Regions from separate parts of the Streptomyces sp. NPDC058289 genome, predicted to be linked through region 2. Evidence: riboswitches for the same ligand, from Rfam matches in the RefSeq annotation. Region 2 holds a riboswitch; each other region holds the start of a gene.
What was found. A riboswitch is a leader RNA that binds a small molecule or an ion and turns the genes downstream of it on or off. The one in region 2 is predicted to bind cyclic di-AMP.

Region 1: it holds a riboswitch for cyclic di-AMP, as region 2 does, so the genes downstream of both, ACFVX6_RS00550 (transglycosylase family protein) here and ACFVX6_RS13155 (M23 family metallopeptidase) in region 2, are expected to answer to the same signal.
Region 3: it holds a riboswitch for cyclic di-AMP, as region 2 does, so the genes downstream of both, ACFVX6_RS01205 (peptidoglycan DD-metalloendopeptidase family protein) here and ACFVX6_RS13155 (M23 family metallopeptidase) in region 2, are expected to answer to the same signal.

The regions. Positions count from the first base shown of each region.
Region 1 is NZ_JBHVYI010000001.1:124,694-127,926, reverse strand. It holds gene eno (phosphopyruvate hydratase) at 1-545, opposite strand, end outside; gene ACFVX6_RS00550 (transglycosylase family protein) at 866-1,576, opposite strand; cyclic di-AMP (ydaO/yuaA leader) riboswitch at 1,579-1,751, opposite strand; gene ACFVX6_RS00545 (transglycosylase family protein) at 2,028-3,146, opposite strand.
Region 2 is NZ_JBHVYI010000020.1:81,028-84,260, forward strand. It holds gene ACFVX6_RS13145 (M16 family metallopeptidase) at 1-50, shown strand, start outside; gene ACFVX6_RS13150 (M16 family metallopeptidase) at 83-1,450, shown strand; cyclic di-AMP (ydaO/yuaA leader) riboswitch at 1,677-1,836, shown strand; gene ACFVX6_RS13155 (M23 family metallopeptidase) at 1,849-2,643, shown strand; gene ACFVX6_RS13160 (GntR family transcriptional regulator) at 2,827-3,233, shown strand, end outside.
Region 3 is NZ_JBHVYI010000002.1:65,262-68,494, reverse strand. It holds gene ACFVX6_RS01210 (tyrosine-protein phosphatase) at 1-698, opposite strand, end outside; cyclic di-AMP (ydaO/yuaA leader) riboswitch at 1,014-1,209, shown strand; gene ACFVX6_RS01205 (peptidoglycan DD-metalloendopeptidase family protein) at 1,214-2,206, shown strand; gene ACFVX6_RS01200 (winged helix DNA-binding domain-containing protein) at 2,273-3,233, shown strand, end outside.

The sequences.
Region 1 (3,233 bases), on a different contig from region 2:
CGAAGGGCCTCGGAGAAGGACTCCGCGCCGATCGGGGCGATCATGAACTCCTGGATGTCGACGTTGGAGTCGGCGTGCGACCCACCGTTCAGGATGTTCATCATCGGAACGGGCAGCAGGTGCGCGTTCGGGCCGCCGAGGTAGCGGAAGAGCGGGAGGTCGGAGGCCTCGGACGCGGCGTGCGCGACGGCGAGGGAGACACCGAGGATGGCGTTGGCGCCGAGGGAGCCCTTGTTCTCGGTGGCGTCCAGGTCGATCATCGCCTGGTCGATCAGGCGCTGCTCGGTGGCGTCGTAGCCGACGAGCTCCGGGCCGAGCTGCTCGATGACGGCGAGGACCGCCTTCTCGACGCCCTTGCCCATGTAGCGGTTGGGGTCACCGTCGCGGAGCTCTACGGCTTCGAACGCTCCGGTGGAGGCGCCGGACGGGACTGCAGCACGGCCGGTGCTGCCATCGTCGAGGCCCACCTCGACCTCGACCGTGGGATTGCCTCGGGAGTCCAGGATTTCCCGGGCTACGACGACGTCGATGGACGGCACGAGCATCTCCTTCTGGGATGTGACGCTGGGTGTGCGGTGGCATGTCAGGCCGTGGGATGGCCTTGCCGCTTAGAGCCTAACCGGCTCCGGGCACTCGGCCAGCCGACCGCCCGGGTCCTGGGACGAAAAAGGGCCTGAATGCCCCTCTTACAGGACATAGGACCCTTGATCATCGGCGATCCGGAGGGTCCGTCAGGCCGAGCGCGCCCGCACACAGCACCGCCCGGCGCGAAGGGGGTTGCGCGCCGGGCGGTGGAATTACGTGGTGGAGCTACGTGTGGAACTACTGCGCGTCGCCGAAGCGGCCACGACCGTTCTCACATGTTTCAGCTGAGGTTCAGCTTCTGACCCGGGAAGATCAGGTCGGCGTCCGAGACGATGTCCTTGTTGAGCTCGAAGAGCTTCTCCCAGCCACCGGACACGTTGTTCGCGTCGGCGATCGCACCCAGCGTGTCGCCGGACTTGACCTCGTAGGAGCCGTTGCCCGTCTTGGGGGCAGCGCTCTTGGGGGATTCGGGCGCGACGGCCGGACGCTCGGAGCGGGTGGTCGGAGCCTCGACGCGCTTGGTCTCCTTCTTCGGCTCGGCCTTCTTCTCCTGCTTCGGCGCAGCCTTCGGCTGGGTCTTCGGCTTGGAGGGGGTCTCCGCCGAGCCGCCGGTGTAGGAGGAGTTCGACAGGCCCACGCCACAGGACGGCCAGGCGCCCTTGCCCTGGCCCTTGAGGACCTTCTCGGCGATGGCTATCTGCTGCGACTTGGAGGCCTGGTTGGCCTGCGCGGCGTACGACTTGCCGCCGTACGCGGCCCACGTGGAGGACGAGAACTGCAGGCCGCCGTAGTAGCCGTTGCCCGTGTTGATGGACCAGTTGCCGCCGGACTCGCACGCGGCGACGCGGTCCCATTCACCGGCGGTCGCAGCGGAAGCGGTGCCCGCGGCCATCAGCGGCGCGGCCACGGCGACGCCGGCGACACCGGCGAGCGTGACGATGCGGACGGCCTTGGAGCCGCGACGGTGCTTGCCCTTGCCCGAAAGCAGCATGGAGTTCTCCTCACCGACGCCTACGAGGTGAGCTGTCGGGTTCGGGCGAGTGAGTGCCCGGCCGAGCGACCTAGCGCTTGGCTTAACCCCTAGCCGGCTGATGTGACCGTCTCTCAACGGCCGCTACCGGCGCCTACCTTGGTTCCCCCGCTCCTGCCTTCGGCGCTTTACGCGACGAGTGTTCCCTCCGTCCGCCGGCAGGATTCGGCGATGCGGTCGAAGGAGCCCGCGGTGGCGAGCGATTCAGAAGGTAGACAGGTCTCCCCCCGATGTTCAACGAGGAACATCGGGGGGAAGCGGTGCCTACTTGCGCTCCCCGGAAGGGTGTTTGCGCAGGTGAGGGCGGGGTTTGCGGAACCGTCCGGGCCGGACACGCCAGTTGACCTGAAGAGACACATGTCTCACTTACAGAAAACGGACAATCAGCTGGTTCCGGACGCCTTAAGTGCCCTTATTGGTGCGTTAGATCCAGGTTCTGACCGGGCTTGATCAGGTCTGCATCGCCGCCGATGACCTGCTCGTTGGCCTCGTAGAGCCCCTTCCAGCCGCCCTTCACTCCGTTGGCGTCCGCGATCGTGATGAGGCTGTCGCCCGCCTTCACGGTGTACGTCGGCTCCGACGAGGCGTCAGGCGCGGCGGGCGTCTCGACCGCCGCCTGGCCGCGGTGCTTTCCGCCGCCCTCGGTCGCGCCGGGGGTCGCCGGAGCGCTCGGGGCAGCGGAATCGCCGGGGGCGGCCGGAGTCGTCGGGGCCGTGGGATCAACCGGGTTGACCGGAATTGCCGGAATGCCTGGGTTCACCGAATTGCCAGGGTTCGTCGGGTTCGCCGAGTCCCCCGGAACCGACGGGGTCACGGGAGCCGTCGGGTCCACCGGCGCGGTCGGGTCCACGGACGGCGGCGGAGTCGTGGGGTCCGCCGGAGTGACGGGGCCCACCGGGGCGGTGGGGTCCACGGGGCTCGTGGGAGCCGTCGGGTCGCCCGGGAGCCCGGGAGGCGGTGCCTGGAGGTCCGGAGCGGGCATGACGGGCAGTTCGCCGGGCACGCCGATCGGATAGTCCGGAAGTGGCGACTCCGACGGGGCCGACGGAGCCGGGCTCTCGGGCGTCGGGGCACCGAAGTCCGTGGACGGCTTGCCCGTGCCGGTGTGGGGCACGGAGTCGTCCGGGCGGGACGGGGCGGGGGTGGCGGATCCGGAACCGCTGGGCAGACCCGGGTCCACCACGGCGGCCGGCGCGTCCTGCGTCAGACCGGCCGGCACTCCGCACAGCGGCCACGCCTGGGGGCCCTGGGAAGCCAGTACCCGTTCGGCCACGGCGATCTGCTGGGAGCGGCTGGCGAGGTCGGCGCGCTCGGCGAAGTCGAGCCCGCCGGCGTTCTTCCACTGCTCCTGGCTGAACTGCAGCCCGCCGTAGGTGCCGCCGCCGAAGTTGGCACTCCACGTGCCACCGCTCTCACACTCGGCGACCTTGTCCCATGTGGAGGTCTCCGCGGCGCTCGCGCCGGTGGCCGCGAGCAGCGGCAGGGCGAGTGCGGTGCCGGTGACTCCGGCGGTGACGACAAGTGCGGGCACTTGTCGGGGGCGTCTGTGGCGGCCGTTCCCGGAACGCATGAGGCTGCACCTTTCGCATAACGGCGGGGTAACGGCAGAACCTAGTCG
Region 2 (3,233 bases):
ACATCGAAGAGACCGACGCGAGCGACGAGAACGAGGGGGCGGAGCAGTGAGCGACACCGCAGCCGACACCGCAGCCGTCACGATGACCTTCCACCCGCGCCCCGAGGCCGGCGAGCCGCAGCCGTGGGCCTTCCCGGCCCCCGAGCGCGGGGTACTGGCCAACGGCCTGACCCTGCTGCGCTGCCACCGCCCGGGCCAGCAGGTGGTCGCGGTCGAGATCAACCTCGCCGCCCCGCTCGACGCGGAGCCCGAGGGCCTCGACGGCGTGGCCACGATCATGGTGCGCGCCCTGTCCGAGGGCACCGACAAGCGCTCCGCCGAGGAGTTCGCCGCCGAGCTGGAGCGCTGCGGCGCCACCCTCGACGCGCACGCCGACCACCCCGGCCTGCGGGTCTCCCTGGAGGTCCCGGCCTCCCGCCTGCACAAGGCGCTGGGCCTGGTCGCCGAGGCGCTGCGCGCGCCGGCCTTCGCCGACGCCGAGGTCGACCGCCTGGTGCGCAACAGGCTCGACGAGATCCCGCACGAGAGCGCCAACCCGCAGCGCCGCGCCGCCAAGCAGCTCTCCAAGGAGCTCTTCCCGGCCACCCTGCGGATGTCCCGCCCGCGCCAGGGCACCGAGGAGACGGTCGCCCGCATCGACTCCGCGGCCGTACGGGCCTTCTACGAGGCCCACGTGCGCCCCGCGACCGCCACCGCGGTGGTCGTCGGCGACCTGACCGGCATCGACCTGGACGCCGTCCTGGCCGACACCCTGGGCGCGTGGACCGGCGACACCACCGCCCCGCGCCCGGTTCCGCCGATCACCGCGGACGACACGGGCCGCGTGGTCATCGTGGACCGGCCCGGCGCGGTCCAGACGCAGCTGCTGATCGGCCGCATCGGGGCGGACCGGCACGACCGGGTCTGGGCGCCCCAGGTGCTCGGTACGTACTGCCTGGGCGGCACGCTCACCTCCCGGCTGGACAAGGTGCTGCGCGAGGAGAAGGGGTACACGTACGGCGTGCGCGCCTTCGGCCAGGTGCTGCGCTCCACCGCCGACGGCAAGGGCGCCTCGATGCTCGCCATCAGCGGCTCGGTGGACACCCCCAACACCGGCCCGGCCCTGGACGACCTCTGGACGGTGCTGCGCACCCTCGCGGAGGGCGGCCTGACCGACGCCGAACGGGACGTGGCCGTGCAGAACTTGGTGGGGGTGGCCCCGCTGAAGTTCGAGACGGCCGCCTCCGTCGCGGGCACCCTCGCCGACCAGGTCGAGCAGGAGCTGCCGGACGACTACCAGGCGCAGTTGTACGCGCGGCTGGCCGAAACCGGGACGGTGGAGGCCACTTCGGCGGTCGTCAACGCCTTCCCGGTGGACCGTCTGGTCACGGTCCTGGTCGGCGACGCCTCGCAGATCGAGGAGCCGGTGCGGGCCCTCGGGATCGGCGCAGTGACCGTGGTCACCAACTGATCGTCAGTTGATCTCCGGCGGGCCGTCAACTGGCCCGCTGTTCAAGGGGCCCTGGTGGATTGTCCACCAGGGCCCTTTTTGGGCTCGATGTCCCTTTAGTGGTGTGGTTGCTTGTATGTGGTGTGGCGTACGCAACAAAAGGGCGTGTCTGTTTGGCGATTGACTGATGATCCGCCTAGCGTCGGCCGTGCTGTTCGTCAGTTGTAACCGCCGCGTCCGCGGCACCGGACAGCGATCGCCGAGTCCCCGTCAGGCGCGAGCCTGGGGAGCCGGGGACCCACTTGTGTCCCTGGGGTGAATCGGACCGCCTCGCAAGAGGGGGCCCGTAGGAGACCTTCCTGCTCCGAACCCGTCAGCTAACCCGGTAGGCGAGAGGGAAGGAAAGGATCAGCCCCTTCATGGCGTTTGGCAGTCGCGTTGCCGGCAAGCACCGTGGTTCGAGTCGTCTGAGCCGCAAGACCGCCGGATATGCCGGCATAGCCGCCCTCGCCACCACTGGTGTCGTCGGCTCCCTGGCCGGTCCCGCGTTCGCCGCGGACCAGTCCCCCTCCATCGAGGACACCGGCACCCTCAACACCATCGTGGTGGCCGACGAGCTCGCCGGTGACGTCGAGGCCCAGGCCCAGTCCCAGCAGCGGGCCGCCGAGGCCGCCGCCGCCAAGGCGCAGGCCGAGGCCGACGCCAAGCAGCGGGCCGCCGAGGCCAAGGCGAAGGCCGAAGCCCAGGCCAAGGCCGACCGCGAGGCCGCCGAGCGCGCCGCCCGCGAAGAGGAGCGCAAGCGCCTCAACACCTTCGTGTCCCCGCTCGACGACACCTACGTCAGCACCCAGTACCACGCGGGTGGCGGCATGTGGTCCTCCGGCAGCCACACGGGCATCGACTTCCACGCCGCCTCCGGCACCGAGGTGCACGCCGTGGGCCTCGGCACCGTGGTCGAGGCGGGCTACGGCGGTGCGTACGGCAACAACGTCGTCATCAAGCACGCCGACGGCACGTACACCCAGTACGGCCACATGTCCTCGCTGAGCGTCTCCGTCGGCCAGCAGGTCACCCCGGGCCAGAAGATCGGCCTGTCGGGCTCCACGGGCAACTCCAGCGGCCCGCACCTGCACTTCGAGGCCCGCACCGGCGCCGACTACGGTTCGGACATCAACCCGGTCACGTACCTGCGCTCGCACGGCGTCAACGTCTGACCCGCTGCGCTCCGCACCACACGTCTTCCGCGAAGGCCCCGGCTCTCAGAGTCGGGGCCTTCGTCGTACTTCGTGCTTCGCGGTGTGTGAATGTTTCGTATTTCCGGCCGTCCTCGGAAATTATCGTGTGTTGCAATAGAGTCGCAACGCGCACAGCCATACGAAAAAGGCGGAGGTCCGGTCTTGCGTATTCCCGCGCACACGGTATGCACAGCGGTCCGCGACGACATCGTCTCCGGGGTGTTCGGGCCCGGCGCCCGGCTGACCGAGGAGGTGCTGGCCCGCCGGTACGGGGTCTCGCGCGTCCCGGTGCGCGAGGCGCTGCGCACGCTGGAGTCCGAGGGGTTCGTGACCACCCGCCGGCACGCGGGTGCCTGCGTGGCCGAGCCGACCGAGCAGGAGGCTGCCGACCTCCTGGAGCTGCGGATGCTCCTGGAGCCCCTCGCGGCCGCCCGGGCGGCCCGGCGGCGCAGCGAGGCCCACCTCAAGGTGCTGCGCGGCCTGGTCAGGCTGGGCCAGGAGCGGGCCAGGAGGGGCCAGGGGGAGGATCTGCGCTCCCTGGGCGGCTGGTTCCACGAGACGCTCTCCCA
Region 3 (3,233 bases), on a different contig from region 2:
GGGGCGCGGGCGTCGAAGAGCGGGGCGAGCAGCTCCATCACCTCGGGGGCGCGGGCCTCGGGCGCATCGCTGCCCCGGCGGACCCGGTAGCGGTTGTGCGGGGCGTTCGACTCCAGGTAGTCCGCGACGATCGCCTCCCGCTCGACGCCCAGCGCGAGCAGGGTGACCGCGATCGACAGGCCGGCCCGGTCCTTCCCGGCGGCGCAGTGCATGAGGGCCGGGACGCTGTCCTCGGCGAGCGCGTGCACCACCCGGCTGTGCTCGGCGGTGCGGGTCCGGATGATCGTCCGGTACGAACGGGACATCCGCGCGGCGGCCTTGCCCTCGCCCAGGATCTCGCGGAGCTGTGCCAGGTCCCCGTCGCGGACCATCTTCCAGAACTCCCGGCCGTCGGCCGGATCCGACAGCGGAATGCCGACGTTGCGCACGCCGGGCAGCTCCACGTCCGGACCCTCCAGCGCGTGGTCGGCGCCGTTGCGGAAGTCGAAGACGGTGTGCAGCCCGAGGGACCCGAGGAACTCCGCGTCGCTTTCGGTGGCATGCGCCAGATGTCCGCTTCGGAACAGTCGTCCCGACTTGACCCGTCGACCGTCCGTGGTCGGCAATCCGCCCACGTCGCGGAAGTTGCGCACTCCGATCAGTGTCGGCTCCTGCGGCACCAGATCGGTGTGGGGACTCTGGGGTATCGGCTGGGTCACCGGGCTCCTCCGTGTCTTCGTCGTTGATGGTGTCCGAATTACGCCACTTGGCGGCAACTTGCCCTAGCGAGAGGCGAGATCGGACACGCCCCCGTGAGCCAGATCATACGGTGACGGTGAGTGGCTGATCGCGAATGGCGAATTGCCTTGCCGGGGCGGTTGTTGAAGGTGCGGAATGGACGCAGGGTGACCGGAATTCCGGCGGCTCGTCATCTTCAAGATTCTGTTGGGGAATTCATGACTTGTTCCCTGCGGCCGGACTCGATTACGTTCGCGATCGATCCGGACGGACCGCCTAATCCTGCCACCGACCGGAAACCGCACCCGACTATTCACGCGCGTGGCAGGAGCGGGGGAACCAGGTAAGCCGCTGTTCCGGATCTCCGGTTGAGATCTTTACAACGGGACAGCTCGGGGTGAAGCCGTACATGTGCTGTTCATCGGCACAGGGGCGGCCGGACATCTCCAGTCCGAACCCGACAGCTCACCTCGCAGGCGTCGGAGAGGAATTCGACATGTCCGGAACGGGTAAGCACCGCCGTCCCAAGTCCCGCTCGATATCCCGCGGGTTCGCCGCCGCGGGCACCGGTGGCGCGGCCCTCGCGCTTCCGCTGCTCGGCGCCACCGGCGCGCACGCCGCGGGTGTCCCGGCCGCGGCGCCCGCCGCCGCTCCGGTCCAGGCCCCGCAGGCCGTGGCTCTGCAGGCCGCCGCCGCGCTCCAGGCCGCGCCGGCCGCCGCGCAGGGCGCCCCCACCGTCTACACCGTGGTGCCGGGCGACTACCTCTCCAAGATCGCCGAGCGCCAGCACCTCACCGGTGGCTGGGAGCAGCTCTACGCGGACAACCTCGAGGCCGTGGGCACCGATCCGTCGCTGATCCACCCGGGCCTCCGGCTCACGCTCGGCGCGAAGGGTGCGGCTCCGGCCGCGGCGGCCGAAGCGCCGGCCGAAACGCCGAAGCGGGCCAAGAAGTCTGCTTCCTCCCCTTCCTCCGGTTCTTCCACTTCTGGCGATTCGTCGGATTCCTCCGATGGGGCCGCCGCGCCCGCCGCCAAGGCACCCGTCGCCAAGGCGCCCGCCAAGCAGCAGGGCGGCTCCACGTCGACCGGCTTCGTCGCCCCGGTCGGCGGCGGCACCTCCACCGCGTACAAGACCGCCGGCTCCATGTGGTCCAGCGGCTACCACACCGGGGTCGACTTCGCCGCGAGCTCCGGCACCACCGTCAAGGCGGTCGGCGCGGGCACCGTCGTCTCCGCCGGGTGGAGCGGCTCGTACGGCAACGAGGTCGTCATCCGGCACGCCGACGGCAAGTACAGCCAGTACGCGCACCTCTCCCAGCTGTCCGTCTCGTCCGGCCAGAGCGTCACCGGTGGCCAGAGCATCGGGCTCTCCGGCTCCACGGGCAACTCGACCGGCCCGCACCTGCACTTCGAGATCCGCACCGGGCCCTCGTACGGCTCGGACATCGACCCGCTGGCCTACCTCCGGTCGAAGGGCGTAAGCATCTGAATCCGAGGCGCTGTCGGAGGTGCCGGTTAGGCTGCACGTTTCGACAGGGGACGGGACGGTCGTGGCATGAAGGTCAGCGCCAGGGAGCTCAACCGCTCCACCCTCGCACGGCAGTTGCTGCTGCGGCGCGAGGCGATGGGCGTCGGTGACGCGGTCCGCCGGGTGGTCGCCCTGCAGGCGCAGCACGCGGCCTCGCCCTACCTCGCGCTGTGGAACCGGCTCGCCGGTTTCGACCCGGCCGACCTCGACGCCGCCTTCACGGGGCGCGAGGTCGTCAAGTCGACGCTGATGCGGCTGACCCTGCACGCCGTGCACGCGCAGGACTACCCGCCCTTCCGGGAGGCCGTGCAGCCGTCCGTACGGGCCGCCCGGCTCGGGACCCGCTTCACGGACTCGGGGCTGACCGCCGAGGACGCCGACGCCCTCGTGCCGGAGCTGCTGGACTTCGCCGACCGGCCCCGTACGACGGCGCAGTGCGAGGCCTGGCTCGGACAGCGGCTGGGAGCGGCGCCGCAGCCCGGAGCCTGGTGGGGGTTGCGGCAGTACGCGCCGCTGCTGCACGCGCCCACCGCCGCGCCGTGGTCGTTCGGGGAGCGCCCGTCGTACGTGGCGCCCCCCAGCCGCCCGCGCACGGTACCGGCGGACCCGGAGGCGGCGGAGGAGTCCCTGCGGACGCTGGTCCTGCGCTACCTGGAAGGATTCGGGCCGGCGTCGGCGGCGGACGTGGCGCAGTTCTCGCTGGTCCAGCGGGCCAGGGTCCGCCAGGCGCTGCGCGCGCTGGAGCTCTCCGGAAGGCTCGACCGGCTGGTGGGTCCGGAGGGCGAGGAGCTCTTCGACGTCCAGGACGCACCGCGTCCGGAGGAGGACACGCCCGCGCCGCCCCGGCTGATGGCCATGTGGGACAGCGTGCTGCTGGCCTACGCCGACCGGAGCCGCGTCGTCCCGCCGCAGTACCGCAAGCTCGTCGCACGGATGAACGGCGACACCCTGGCGACCCTGCTGGTCGACGGCTACGTCGCCGGGGTGT